DNA from 3 places in the Paenibacillus kribbensis genome. Region 3 is predicted to be linked to each of the others. Evidence: riboswitches for the same ligand, from Rfam matches in the RefSeq annotation. Region 3 holds a riboswitch; each other region holds the start of a gene.
The links. A riboswitch is a leader RNA that binds a small molecule or an ion and turns the genes downstream of it on or off. The one in region 3 is predicted to bind glycine.
Positions count from the first base shown of each region.

Region 1: linked by a shared signal. The riboswitch ahead of B4V02_RS05765 (alanine/glycine:cation symporter family protein) and the one ahead of gcvT (glycine cleavage system aminomethyltransferase GcvT) in region 3 are both predicted to bind glycine.
Region 2: linked by a shared signal. The riboswitch ahead of sdaAB (L-serine ammonia-lyase, iron-sulfur-dependent subunit beta) and the one ahead of gcvT (glycine cleavage system aminomethyltransferase GcvT) in region 3 are both predicted to bind glycine.

Region 1 is NZ_CP020028.1:1,250,004-1,254,604, reverse strand. It holds gene B4V02_RS05770 (LysR family transcriptional regulator) at 1-369, shown strand, start outside; gene B4V02_RS05765 (alanine/glycine:cation symporter family protein) at 516-1,934, opposite strand; glycine riboswitch at 2,093-2,187, opposite strand; gene B4V02_RS05760 (glycoside hydrolase family 1 protein) at 2,456-3,913, opposite strand; gene B4V02_RS05755 (Gfo/Idh/MocA family protein) at 3,958-4,601, opposite strand, start outside.
Region 2 is NZ_CP020028.1:5,173,345-5,177,945, forward strand. It holds gene B4V02_RS26855 (DUF6359 domain-containing protein) at 1-1,038, opposite strand, end outside; glycine riboswitch at 1,252-1,367, shown strand; gene sdaAB (L-serine ammonia-lyase, iron-sulfur-dependent subunit beta) at 1,579-2,280, shown strand; gene sdaAA (L-serine ammonia-lyase, iron-sulfur-dependent, subunit alpha) at 2,258-3,157, shown strand; gene B4V02_RS23050 (Ig-like domain-containing protein) at 3,254-4,601, opposite strand, start outside.
Region 3 is NZ_CP020028.1:1,488,536-1,493,136, forward strand. It holds gene gcvPA (aminomethyl-transferring glycine dehydrogenase subunit GcvPA) at 1-1,152, opposite strand, end outside; gene gcvT (glycine cleavage system aminomethyltransferase GcvT) at 1,278-2,378, opposite strand; glycine riboswitch at 2,458-2,553, opposite strand; glycine riboswitch at 2,554-2,741, opposite strand; gene gcvH (glycine cleavage system protein GcvH) at 3,045-3,440, shown strand; gene B4V02_RS06700 (DUF6055 domain-containing protein) at 3,673-4,601, opposite strand, start outside.

The DNA of each region.
Region 1 (4,601 bases), 240 kb from region 3:
GCTCAGGACACCGTATTCCTGAAAGATCTAGAGCATGAGAAGTTTATCAGCCTTACACCTGGTCATTCGCTTAGGAAAACAACGGACCGCTTTTTTGCCCACACCCCTTTTGAACCGAACATCGTCTTTGAAAGTGATGATCCGGCTACGGTAAGAGGGCTGATTCAAACAGGACTTGGCATCTCCTTTATTCCTTCTATCCTGTGGAAGAATGTCGTAACCGAAGACATCAAGCTGCTTCAAATCAGGGAGCCTCGATGTATGCGCACCATCTATCTGTCCTATCCTGCCGGGGAGCTGCACACCGATATAGAAAAATCGTTTTTCGAATTCATCATTAGATTTTTCCAGAATATTGCTCAGCGTTGACGATTTAGAACCCACTGGCTGACTACGGCATTAATGATGAGCAGTTGGCTCTTTTGCGTACATCACTGTAACATTCAAAAAGGGAGTGTCCTCCAAGCCTGTGATGGCTGAAGACACTCCCTTTTGAATGTTATGACTTTCCATTTTTATGAATTGACTGTCTGTCCTTTTTCTTCTACCTGGATCGCTGCGCTTACACTGGCACCTGCAAGAATCCCCTTTTGCTTATTAGAATACAAGGAATCCATATAGGTTCGGGTTTCTGCAACTACGATGCCTGACAAGCCGAGCAGTGCAATCAGGTTGGGAAAGGCCATCATTGCGTTAAAGATATCTGCCAGCAGCCAGATGGCATCCAGCTTGATGAACGCGCCTCCGGCAACCAGTGCAATGAACAGATATCGGTATGGCTTAATCCACTTGACGCCAAGCAAATATTCAACACAGCGTTCCCCGTAGTAGTTCCAGCCGAGCATAGTCGTGAATGCGAACATAATCAGAATGATCGTGAGCAGCTCTGCCCCAAGCGGGAACGCGCTGGAAAATGCTTGCTGAGTCATCAGGCCCGCATCAGTAGGTCCGCTCCACACACCGCTTACCAACAGCGTCAGCCCGGTCATTAGACAAATAACCATCGTGTCAATAAACACACCTGTCATGGAAATCAGCCCTTGCTCCGCAGGCCATTTCGTTTTGGCGGCTGCGGCTGCAATTGGTGCGCTTCCCAGACCGGCCTCATTGGCAAAAATACCTCTGGCTACCCCGCTGCGCATCGCCAGCATAATGGTAGCCCCGGCAAAGCCGCCCGTCGCAGACGTAGTCGAAAACGCGGAGTGCAGCACAAGTGCGATTGCGGCGGGAAGCTGGTCCGCAAACCGAATCAGTACGATGATACAAATCAGTACGTATAAGCCTGTTTTAAAAGGAACGACCTTGGTCGATACCTTGGCAATGCTTTTGAGTCCTCCAATGGTAACCAGTGCTGTAAGGGTAGCAATAATCAACGCCGTTACAATCGGCGGAACGCCAAAGCTATTTTCGGTCGAAGACACAATGGCCTTGACCTGCGGGAACGTTCCAATGCCGAACAGCGCCACCAGCATGCCCGAGAAGGCAAACAGCATGGCCAGCGGTTTAAAGCGGCGTCCCAGACCATTTTCAATATAATACATCGGGCCACCGGAAAATTGTCCATTCCGATCCTTCACCCGGTATTTTACCGCCAGCACACCTTCCGCATATTTCGTAGCCATCCCGAAAAAGGCAGCCACGACCATCCAGAACAAGGCACCTGGCCCGCCCAGCTTAATCGCCGTCGCTACACCGACAATACTTCCTGTGCCAACTGTAGCCGCCAACGCCGTGCTCAGGGCCGCAAAGCTGCTTACATCTCCGCTGCCTTCATTTGGGGCCTTGCCAATCAGCTTGATCGCCAAAGGCAGGCGAAATACCTGCAGCATTTTTAAACGTATGGTCAGCCACAATCCCGTTCCCATCACGAGAATGATAAGCGGCGCTCCCCATATCCAACTGCTAATCGTTTCTAACACATGTACCAAATTCATTTCAACCCGCTCCTCAAGCATATTAAAAAACAAAAAAGAGTCAAATCAGCTGATTCGACTCCTGGAGAGGTTAAAGGCACGAAAAAATACAACCCTTTTGCGCAGGTTGCTGCCTCTACATAACTTATAAAAAAATAGGGCATCCCCTGTCACAGGTTATTCGCGTCTCTGTCCTTTTGCCTGAGAGTTTAAGCAGATGTTCTCTGCCGTGCACCTTCGGCGCCCAATTAAGGGTCTCTCCAGAGTTCTGTCCGTTTACGGTCCCGCTTGCTGTAATCAGCCAAGCACCTGAGAGTTTTGCCCCTTCGGTCGGAACCTTCGTTCCATCTCCCGCAAACATCAACCAGACATATGAAATTGTTTTTTATTATACAGAAAGCTTTCAGTTTATTACAAGTGAAAAATTTGTGAAGCCCTCTGAGATGCAGTCATCTGTCTGCACAAAAAAACGGGCACAGCAGAGTGCATCCTTACGATGTTCTCTGTCGTGTCCGTCGAAGACGATATGAAGTTACATAAAATTACAGCTCTTCACCATTCGTTGCAATTACATTTTTGTACCAGTTAAAGGAGTCTTTTTTGGAACGTTTGAGTGTTCCGTTACCGTCATCATCCAGGTCGACATAAATAAATCCGTAGCGCTTGGACATTTCAGAAGTAGACATACTTACAAGGTCGATAGGCCCCCAGCTCGTGTAACCGATCAGATCCACACCGTCGGCAATCGCTTCCTTCATTTGGGCAATATGCTGACGCAAGTAATCAATGCGATAGGTGTCATGTACAGAACCGTCTTCTTCCACCTTATCATACGCACCCAAGCCATTTTCCACGATGAACAGCGGCTTTTGATAGCGGTCATAAAACGTATTCAGCGTAACACGCAGGCCGATCGGATCGATTTGCCATCCCCAGTCGGAGGACTGCAGATACGGATTTTTCACGCCGCCAATCAGGTTGCCTGCTGCTTTCTCGCCTTCCGGGCCCGCAGATACGGTCAAAGTCATGTAGTAGCTGAAGGAGATAAAATCGACCGTGTTATTTTTCAAAATTTCCGCATCGCCGGGTTCTGTTTGCAGAACAATATTATTTTCTTCAAAATAACGGTTCATGTAGTTGGAATATTCCCCACGGGCATGTACGTCCGTAAAGAACAGGTTCATCTGATTTTCATGCTGGGCTTTCAGTATATCCTCCGGGTTACACGTATGTGGATAGCTTTCTATACGGGCTAGCATACAGCCGATTTGAGCGCCCGGGATGATCTCATGTCCCCGTTTGGTCGCCAGTGCGCTTGCTACAAATTGATGATGCAATGCTTGATATATCGCTTGCTGTTTGTTTTCTACACGGTCAATCACCACACCGCCGCCTGTGAACGGACTCATGGTCATTACATTGATTTCATTAAAGGTCAGCCAGTATTTTACTTTATCCTTATAGCGTGTAAATACCGTTTCGGCATAATTCACGTAATGCTGTATGACTTCGCGTCCCAGCCAGCCATTATATTTCTGAGTCAGACCTAGCGGTGTTTCATAATGTGACAATGTCACCAAGGGCTCAATACCATACTTGCGCAGCTCATCAAATACATTGTCGTAGAATTGCAATCCTGCTTCATTCGGCTCGGCATCATAACCATTCGGGAAAATCCGCGACCAGTGGATGGACATGCGAAATACCTTGAAGCCCATTTCTGCAAACAAGGCGATATCTTCTTTATAGTGGTGGTAGAAGTCCACCCCTTCACGCTTTGGAAAACGGGCATTTACTTTACCTGCCAGGATGTCTTCCAGACGTTCGGACGAAATCTCGATAGCATGATCGTTCTTGCGTTCTGCTTTGGGGACATAGGCAATCATATCTGCACTAGACAATCCCTTTCCATCTACGTCAAAAGCTCCTTCCAATTGGTTGGCCGCAGTTGCCCCGCCCCACAGGAAGTTTTTCGGAAAGCCTTTTAGCATCTTCGTCATCGTCTAAAAACCTCTCTTCTTGTTATATTCAAACTTCTTTTACGCTATTTCTGCTCATCCTCGAAATAAATACCATTTTGATGACGCAGCTCATTGCTGATTTTCTGAACCTCGATACTCAATGACTTTAACTCGTCATAACGAACCTGATCCTGTTCGGTGATGATCCGGTAAAATTCCCGCGCCTCGTGAAACATGAAATGATGAGTTTCCGGGGTGCTTACCGTATCCGTTACCTTGGTGCGAACGTCCAGTACAGACACCTCCGTAATACCGGAAACACCGCTGGAGATGAGAGTCGCCTGATCGCCGTAGATTTCCACACGGTTGGTGGTCACCGCATTTTTCCCCAGTTGAATCACCAGTGTAAAATCAGGATACGACAATAGGATCGGACCGCCTAAATCCACACCGTTCTCATGCTTTTTGGCACGGTACACACCTGATGTCGGCGCTCCGAGCAAATCAATGGCAAAATAGAGGGAATAAACCCCCAAATCCATCAACGCTCCCCCGCCGTAAGACAGGGAAAAGATATTGGGAACATCTCCTGACAGCAATTGATCGTACCGGGAGGAAAATTGCATGGAATACAAGGAGCCTCCCTGGATGCTGCCCACACGCTTCACGTTGTCCTTCAGCCGCAAAAAGTTTGGCTCATGAATATGACGGACAGCTTCCAGCAAGT
Region 2 (4,601 bases), 2.1 Mb from region 3:
GGAAGCGTTCACGTCACCAAGCGCATTGTAACGGAAACGAACGCCAAAGTTCGTCGCCAGCCAGTCGGAGCTGGTTAATCCCTGCATTGCTGGTGATGCAGCTTCTTCTGCCGTCATGCCTTTAGCCGGGTTGGAATAGGCCCCGCGACGGTAGCCGTTCATAACCTCGGAAGAATCCCAACGGTTTTTGTTGCGGTCTGCGTTATAGTGATCAGAGATGAAGAATACGCTGCCTCCGTTCTTCACATATTGCAGCAAAGCAGCCTGCTCGGATGCCTTAAAGGCAACATTGGCTTCACCGATGATGAACACATCATATGGGCGAAGCTTGTCATACGTTATGGCCTGCTCTCCATAGGTAAAAGGAATGCTGCGATTCAATTGGTCCACCGTAAAGCCTGCCTTGCGCAGCCCGCCTGCAAAATCGGAGAAGGCGCCATCAATGACCCAATCCGCAGCTCCAGCTGTCTGTGCGTGCGTATTATCGAACAGCACCTTTTTGCCTTTTCCATCCGGCAATGTAGTACCCGGTTGACCCGGAGTGCCAGGATCAGGCTCGCCCGGTTCACCAGGGTTTCCCGGCTCGCTTCCGCTCACCAGTTCCACAGCGCTTGGGCTTTTCACTCCGCCAAAATTGTTGTAGGCGCCAAGCGTACCCGTCACGCGGATTTTGCTGCCGATCAGCTCAGGGTGGCCTGAAAGTCCAAATTGCCCTCTGTACGCTGATGTAAGCTGTACATCCAATAGATTAGACGTATTGCGTTCATTGGCTTGATCAGCAATCAATACGTTAAAATCATTCGCAAACGGGCTGGAAAAGTTAGCCGTTTTTGATCCGGTCGCGTGTCCAACGACGTAGCCCTCTACCGTCACCGTACCCCCGCTGCTTTGACGCTGGAGTGCTTCTCCCACCGTTAATGCTCCCTCGGCACTAACTTGACCGAATGAAACGAAAATTCCGATCAGCAGTGATACAATCGCTGCTAGATGCAGCATTCCTTTCAAGCGTGAACCTGTGAAGCGCAAGCCTTTTGCCATACGTTAATATCCCTCCTATTATCCATAAATGGTATTGTCCTCTATCAGATTAGCTATCAACCTTCTAATTCCTTCCTGTTTTCATCCATAATTATGTAAAATTTAATTTTTTCTACGGGGAATGCGTTAGTTTATGTGAAAATTATCCTCCGTGATTGACAGCGGACACGGCATATATTACTCTAAGAAATAGTTGTAGAACGGTATACGCGAATGAAGATGACGGGAGAGTCCGTCCAGGAAGCCTATAGCCTGGAGGCACCGAAGGAGCAAGACGCCAGCACCCGGCTGACGGATAATCTCTCAGGTCCATGTATCGTCATCTGACGCAACTCTGGAGAGAGCGCAAGCCACCCAAGGGGTAAGGCGGTAATGACACCGCACGAAACTCTCAGGTAACGAGGACAGAGATAAGGGAAACTTCCTTATCCTGTCCTTTTTTGTGCTCACATCGCGCGTCACCATTGGGAACCGTCATATACGCGCAAAGACGCGGCAATACCATATATTATGGTACAAAAACATACAGGGGGCCACACCATGCGTTTCAAAGATGTATTTTCCATTATCGGCCCGGCCATGACCGGACCTTCCAGCTCACATACCGCAGGCGCGGTGCGGCTCGCACGCGTTGCCCGGCACTGGCTCGGCGCACAGCCTGACCGTGCCCGCATGACACTGTACGGCTCTTTTGCCGATACGTACAAAGGACATGGCACAGATCTGGCGCTCATCGCAGGGCTGCTCAATTATGATACGGACGACAGCCGCATTCCCGATGCCGAGCAATGGGCAGAGCAAGCCGGAATGGCGGTGGAATTCGCCTTTAGCGGACTACCCGCTCCCCACCCTAACACAGTCCGCTTCGAGCTGTGGAAGGGCGGGGATCAGCGCACGCTGCTGGGCTCTTCCATCGGCGGTGGAAGCATCCATGTCCAACAGCTCAACGAATTCCGGGTCAATCTGACCGGAGAGCTGCCTACGCTGGTGCTTCTTCACTCGGATAAGCCCGGTACATTAGGCGCGGTGACTTCGGCGCTCGGCGCGGCTGATATTAACATTGCCTATATGCACGTGGATCGCAAAGGCCGGGATGGTGAAGCACTTACTGCCATCGAAATGGACAGTCCTGCTACGCCTGAATTAATCGCGAAGCTGCGGTCCTTACCACATATGTACGAGATTAAAATGATTCATTTGAAAAAAGGAGCTGAATCTGATGCGATTTACCCATTTGCATGAAATCAGTGCTTTATGTGCTGAGGAATCCACCACGATTGGCCGTCTGATGATTCAAGAGCAGGCACAGGAGACGAACACTCCTGAGGAAGAAATCTTCCGCCAAATGTCTGATTATTATCAAGTGATGAAGGAAGCCGTTCATCGCGGTCAGACGCAAGACACTGTATCCCGCAGCGGATTGACGGGCGGCGACGGCAAGCGTCTGGCCGAATATTTGCGGGCAGGCGAAACCTGCTCCGGCGATGCCTCAGCGCTCGCCATGGCGTATGCCCTGTCCGTATCGGAGGTTAATGCGTCTATGGGTCGCATTGTCGCCACGCCCACTGCTGGCTCATGCGGAGTCATCCCCGGTGTGTTTATCAGTGCACAGGAGCGATTCGGCTGGGATGATAAGCATATGGTGCACGGCCTGTTCGCCGCTGGAGCCATCGGCTACGTGATCGCCAACAACTCCTTCATTTCCGGCGCGGAGGGAGGCTGCCAGGCTGAGATTGGCTCAGCCATCGGAATGGCCGCCGGCGCTATGGTCGAGCTGCGCGGCGGCACGCCTGAACAGGCCCTTCACGCCGTAGGTCTCGCACTTAAGAACACGCTCGGCCTGATTTGCGACCCCGTCGCCGGACTCGTGGAGATTCCGTGCATCGTGCGCAACGGGCTGGGAGCTGTCACCGCGCTTGCCGCAGCGGACATGGCCTTGGCAGGGGTGCGCAGCGCCATCCCGTCTGACGAAGTCATTGACGTGATGCTTGAGGTCGGCAGCGCCATGCCTTCAAAGCACCGTGAGACCGCCAAAGGCGGCTTGGCCCAGACGCCAACCGGCAAGCGTTTGACCGAGTCGCTTACACGCAACGCATCGACCAAGAAGAACAAGTCGTAGTTTTCAAGGTAAAATGATTGCTCGACACTTCCATTTTACCAAAGCAAAGGGGCGTCCCACAGCCATTTTCATGGCTTTTGGGACACCCCTTTGTTCTTACTGAACGGTCACCTGTACCTTCGTCATTTTGCCTGCATATTTGACCGTGATCACGGCCTTCCCCTTGCCCTGTGCCTTAATATTGCCGTCTTTGACGGTGGCGACAATAATTCTGGACGAGGACCAGACAGCCGGTTTGGAGACATCCTTTTCCGACTCATCCTTGTACGTGGCTGTAGCTGTCACTTTAGCTAGCTGCCCAGCCTTCAAATTCAAGGCGACTTCGTCCGTTTGCAAATATTTAAGTGTATCTACATCCACAGGTACGCTGATCACCTTTCCGCCGAACTTCGCCTGAATGTTAGCTTTACCATAGCTGACCGCGGTAACCTGGCCTTTTTTAACTGTAGCTACTTTGTAATTGGATGTTTTCCATTCAGCTTGAGTTGTAACATCCTTTTCTTTGCCATCACTGGATTTAACAACAATCGCGATGGTTTTTTGATCACCGGATTTGAGTGATAACGAGACCGCATCTGCTTCAATCCTTTGTGCTACGTCCACTTCCACTGTAAACGTAATGGTTTGCTTACCATAGGAAGCTGTAACGGTTGCCTTGCCGCTGCCATTCGCTTTGATCAAGCCCTCGCTAACCTCGACCACCTTCACATTGCTGGTAGTCCAAGTGGCATCCTTGGTTACATCTGTTTTTGTACCGCCACTTTTGACGCCTGTTACCTTCAGCTGCTTCGTTTCCTGGGCACCGAGCGCAATTACACGTGAGTCGGTTTCCAACCGGTCTACCAAGCCCACTTGTACGTTGATCGTCAGTTTTTTGCCATTGTAGGTTGCTGTAATAACCGCTTTACCGGATGATTTCCCTGTAATCGTTCCTTTGGATACGGAAGCAATGTCTTCCGCACTTGAAGTCCATTCCGCATCTTGTGTCACATCTTCCTTACGCCCATCGGCATAAGTAGCGGTCAACGTTGCCGTATAGTCCTCATTAATATCAATTGTTGCTGTTTTGGAGGACAAAGCCAAATCACCAGGCACATTCACGGATACTGTCGCTGTGACTGTTTTACCGCCATAAGACGCCGTGATCGTGGCCTCACCCGTTTTATAGCCCGTTACTTCACCCTTGCTGACAAATGCAATATCCTCATTGCTGGACTTCCACTCTGCTTTGCTTGTAACATCCTCTTCCGCGCCTGTTACGTACGTAGCGGTCAGCTTGAGCTTTTTGGATTCCTTGGCATTCAGACTCAGCTTGTCCTCACTCAAATCCAGATATCTGGAAGTTTCGACGTCTGTCTTGATGGAAACGGTCTTATCACCATATTTGGCGCTCACTGTAGCTGAACCGGCTCCAATGGCCATAATCGTTCCTTTATTCACCGTC
Region 3 (4,601 bases):
GGTCGGCGCGTTAAAGGAAGCAGTTACGCCCTTTAAGCTTAGCAATTGCTCCAATGCATAGCGGCTTTTATGCAAATTCAGCTCGGCGACTTCCCGCATGCCCTGTCTCCCCATAACGGACAAATACACAGATGCAGATAAAGCAAGCAATGCTTGATTGGAGCAAATGTTGGACGTGGCTTTTTCACGGCGGATATGCTGTTCCCGTGCCTGCAAGGTCAGCACGAAGCCGCGTTTGCCGTTGCGGTCTGTCGTTTGGCCCACAATACGCCCGGGGATGCGGCGCATATGCGCCTGAGAAACGGCAAAGTAACCGCAGGTCGGACCGCCAAGGGAGGGAGAGATGCCAAGCGGCTGTGCGTCTCCGACGACAATATCCGCACCCTGCTTGCCGGGCGTCTCCAGCAAGCCCAGCGCCAGCGGGTTGGCGCTGACAACCATAAGCCCTTGGTGCGCATGGATCAGATCAGCCATCGGCTTCAAATGTTCCACGGCTCCGAAAAAGTTGGGACTTTGAACCAAAACAGCCGCCGTCTGTTCCGATACGGCCGCTGCCAATGCCTCTACATCCGTTACACCGTCCGAATAGCCAATCTCCACGATGTCCAAGCCTAGCCCGCGTGCATAGGCAGCCAATACCTGACGTGCCTCCGGGTGGACGGTTCGTGATACGATAAGCTGTTTACGGCGGGTGGCAGAGGCGGCCAGTGAGCCTGCCTCTGCCAGCGCAGTCGCTCCATCATACATGCTGGCATTGGCTACAGCCATGCCTGTTAATTCGCAAATATACGATTGAAATTCGAATATGGCTTGCAGCTCGCCCTGGCTTACCTCTGGCTGATAGGGAGTGTAGGCAGTGTAAAATTCCGAGCGCGAAGTGATGTGCTGAATGACGGACGGAATATGATGATCATAAATCCCTGCACCAAGAAAGCTGACATGTGTGTCTGTGTTGGCATTATGCCCTGCCAGCTCGGCCAGATGGCGGGTTAAGGCTCTTTCGTCCAGTCGAGAGGACATGGGCAGCTCGCCCTGATATCGGATTTCTGCTGGAATATCACTAAATAAATCGTCAATGGACGATACGCCGACCACACGCAGCATTTCGGTTTGGTCCTGTTCGGTCATGGGCAGATAGCGATGCTGCTTCATAGGTTCTGGCTCCTTTCAAAAAGCAAAATGTAAAGTCGTAAATTGGCTAATACATAATCGTGAACTGGAAAATCCAGAAGTCCATATCTCCTTGTTCGCTTTATAGAAATGAAAAGAGTCTAGGATCAGTGTGAACGTTTATAAAAAGGCGCTGCTACCACCTCGGCGCGCAGGCGTTTGCCACGGATCTCGACCTCCAGCGGTGTGGATAGCGTGCTAAAACGGCTGTCCACCAGGGCCAGACCCAGATTGCGCTTTAAGGTTGGCGACTGGGTTCCCGTTGTAACCTCACCGATTTGCTGTCCTTCCGCGAATACCGGGTAATGGGCGCGCGGGATACCGCGATCCAGCAATTCCAGTCCGATCAGCTTGCGGGGAATACCTTGCTCCTTCTGACGCTGCAGCGCTTCTCTGCCGATAAAATCTCCCTTGCCCAGCTTAACGAAAAAGCCCAAGCCAGCCTCAAGCGGTGAAATCGTGGCAGATAGCTCTTGTCCGTACAAGGGCAGCCGTGCCTCAAAGCGCAGCGTATCCCGGGCACCAAGCCCGGCGGGAATCAGACCATACGACTCACCTGCGCGAAGCAATCCTTCCCATACAGCGGCTGCTTCCGCTGCAGGTATATACATTTCAAAACCATCTTCACCTGTATATCCGGTGCGGGAGACGAGTGCTTTCACTCCGAACAGCTGCACGTTCTCACGGAATCGGAAGGAGGCCAGATTGGTTATATCCGTATCTGTCACGGCTGCCATAATACGCGCTGCTTCCGGGCCTTGCAACGCCAGCAATGCTATGGCATCCGACACATTTTCGAGATGAACGGATGCAGGCGCGTGGCGCATAAGCCAATCCCAATCCTTGTCGATGTTGGAGGCATTGACAACCAGCATGTAGCGCTCCGGTCCTTTGCAGTACACAAGCAGGTCATCCACCACACCACCATCGGGGTAACACAAGAGCGAGTACTGGGCCTGACCCGGTTCCAACTGGCTGACATCGTTCGTCGTTACTTGTTGCAGAAAAGCTTGGGCTTCTTTGCCTTCAACCAAAAACTCGCCCATATGCGATACATCGAATAATCCCGCATGTTGGCGGACGGCCTCATGCTCCTTTTGAATGCCGCTAAACTGCACAGGGAGCTCCCAACCTCCAAAGTCAATGCAACGGACTCCGGGCAGCGTCCCGTAAGAAGAATACAGCGGTGTTCTTCGCAAGTTAGTCATTTTTCCACTCCTATCCGGTGTGATCGGCTAAACAAAAAAGACAGGCTGAAAAAAACGTATAGACGGCGGTCCATACTCTTTTTTCAGCTCTGTCCTTGATACCTGAAAGTTACCCCGGTGTGCACCAGGTTTCCTCTTGGGTGATCCGCTCCATGGCGAATGCTCTCCAGAGATGCGTCCGGCAGAGGTCCTTTTGCCTGAGAGATTCACCTGCCGTGCAGGTTTACTCCTTCGGCGCTACCTTCGGGAATATTGTATGTTACCGATGGATACAGATAACAACATAATCCGATTCGCATGTACCTCTGTCTCACAAGCAGTAACAGCTATGCGAATCCTGGCAGTCTCTCCCTCCGCGTTCATCCGCGTTTGCAGTTGTCGGGGTATTTCCACAAGCATTGGCTATAACCCATTAATACGCAAATTCATTCAAAATGTCAATAAAAATGTCATGAAAATCAATCTAAAAAACATTTAATACATAAATAAGGATATGTAAGCGTTTGTTGTACCTTGTCGTATTTTGGTTTACAACGCTTTTTACAGTGATATGAAGTATTTTTGTTAGTATTATTGACATAGGTATTCTTGTTGTCATAATCTTAACCTGTCTAGTATAGGTGAGCAGAAGCAATTACATTCCCTTGGAAGTGAGGCGGAAGCAGGATGAGCGAAGTGAAACAGCAGCTTTGGTATACGGAGGAGCATGAATGGGTTGAGCGTATAGAGGATGGAAAGGTTCGAATCGGTATTACAGATTTTGCACAGCACCAACTGGGTGACATTGTTTTTGTGGAGTTGCCTGAGGAGGGAGCAGCAATTGAACAAGGAGCGGAGGTTGGTACCATTGAATCGGTGAAGACGGTATCCGATTTGTTTTCTCCGGTGACGGGAACCGTATTAAGGGTGAATGAAACGTTGGAAACTACGCCTGAGCTGGTTAACGAGTCTCCCTATGAAAAAGGCTGGATGATCGAGGTCGAGATCAGCAACGATGTGGAGGAAGCTCTGGGCAAGCTATTGTCTGCGGATGAGTACGAGAGATTGACTGCCGAAGGGTAATAATAAAGTCATATCGTGTCGAAAATTGAATAAGAGTGTCGTTTATTCGCTTGTGCTTGTATAAAATGGGGCTGTCCCAAAAGAGTTCTTTTCGGATAGGAATAAGCCAAAAATGACCTCATATTCCACGGTGAAGTGTCAAGTGGAGGATGAGGTCATTTTATATCAAATATTTTTCGTTTTGTTCATGCCGGTATCCGGCGTTTAAACTCTAGTCTGCGGATTGGCCATTTTAGCGCATATAGCCGCCCTTGCCGTCTGATCGGGCATAACCGTCTCTGAAGTTTTTCACAGAGGCCTCCAAACTTTCATAGCCTGCAAAGGAACCGCCACTTATGGTATATCCCATATCATCGAAGAAATCGCCGTAAGTAACGGCCTGTCCGGTGGCTCCTCCATGTTCTCGCTTGCTGACCCCGCCGTGACCAATCGAAAGCCCCTTAACTACGGCATGACCGCTCACAGTATAATATCCCTTCACTAAAGCGCTTTCGACCACCTGTCCATATTCCGAAACTTCTGCTTGTTCAGTAACAACGGCTTGATCCCCTACATGACCATGACCTGTTATTTTTGCAGAACCGTCCGCAATCGCATACCCGCTTAGGGTAGCGGATTCGCCGATCTGGGCGCTTCCACGCACCAGCGCATAGTCTGTAATCTTGGCTGAGCCGCTTACTCTTGCGGCACCGCGCACCACAGCAGAATCTTCAATGCGGACATTCCCGGTCACGGTTGCACTGTCAAGAACCTTGGCATTCTTAGCCACATAGACACTATCATCGACCCGAGCGCTGTCGGCTACGAAACCTCCGCCATTTCTGTGTACGTGCCCCCTGATGCCGGTACTTTCTTCAACCTTACGCATTTGCGGTTCAGCATTTTCCAAGGTGACTTGATAAGGATATTGCGGTTTGGATTCAAACGGAATATTTTTTTCGGAGAACTTTCTTTGCCAGCTTCCAATACCTATTTTAGTTTTTTGCATGCTTTCCAACGTAGGGGTTGCCGCCACGCTCAAATAAGCTTTTTCCCCGTTAAAGACTTCTTCCTGAACGGATTCCCCGTTACCGAAAGAACGGCTATACCGGCTTTTTCCATTCTTATTTTCAACGATAAGATATGCTTGCCAGCCAGCACCGTTTGCTTTAGCCAAGCCAT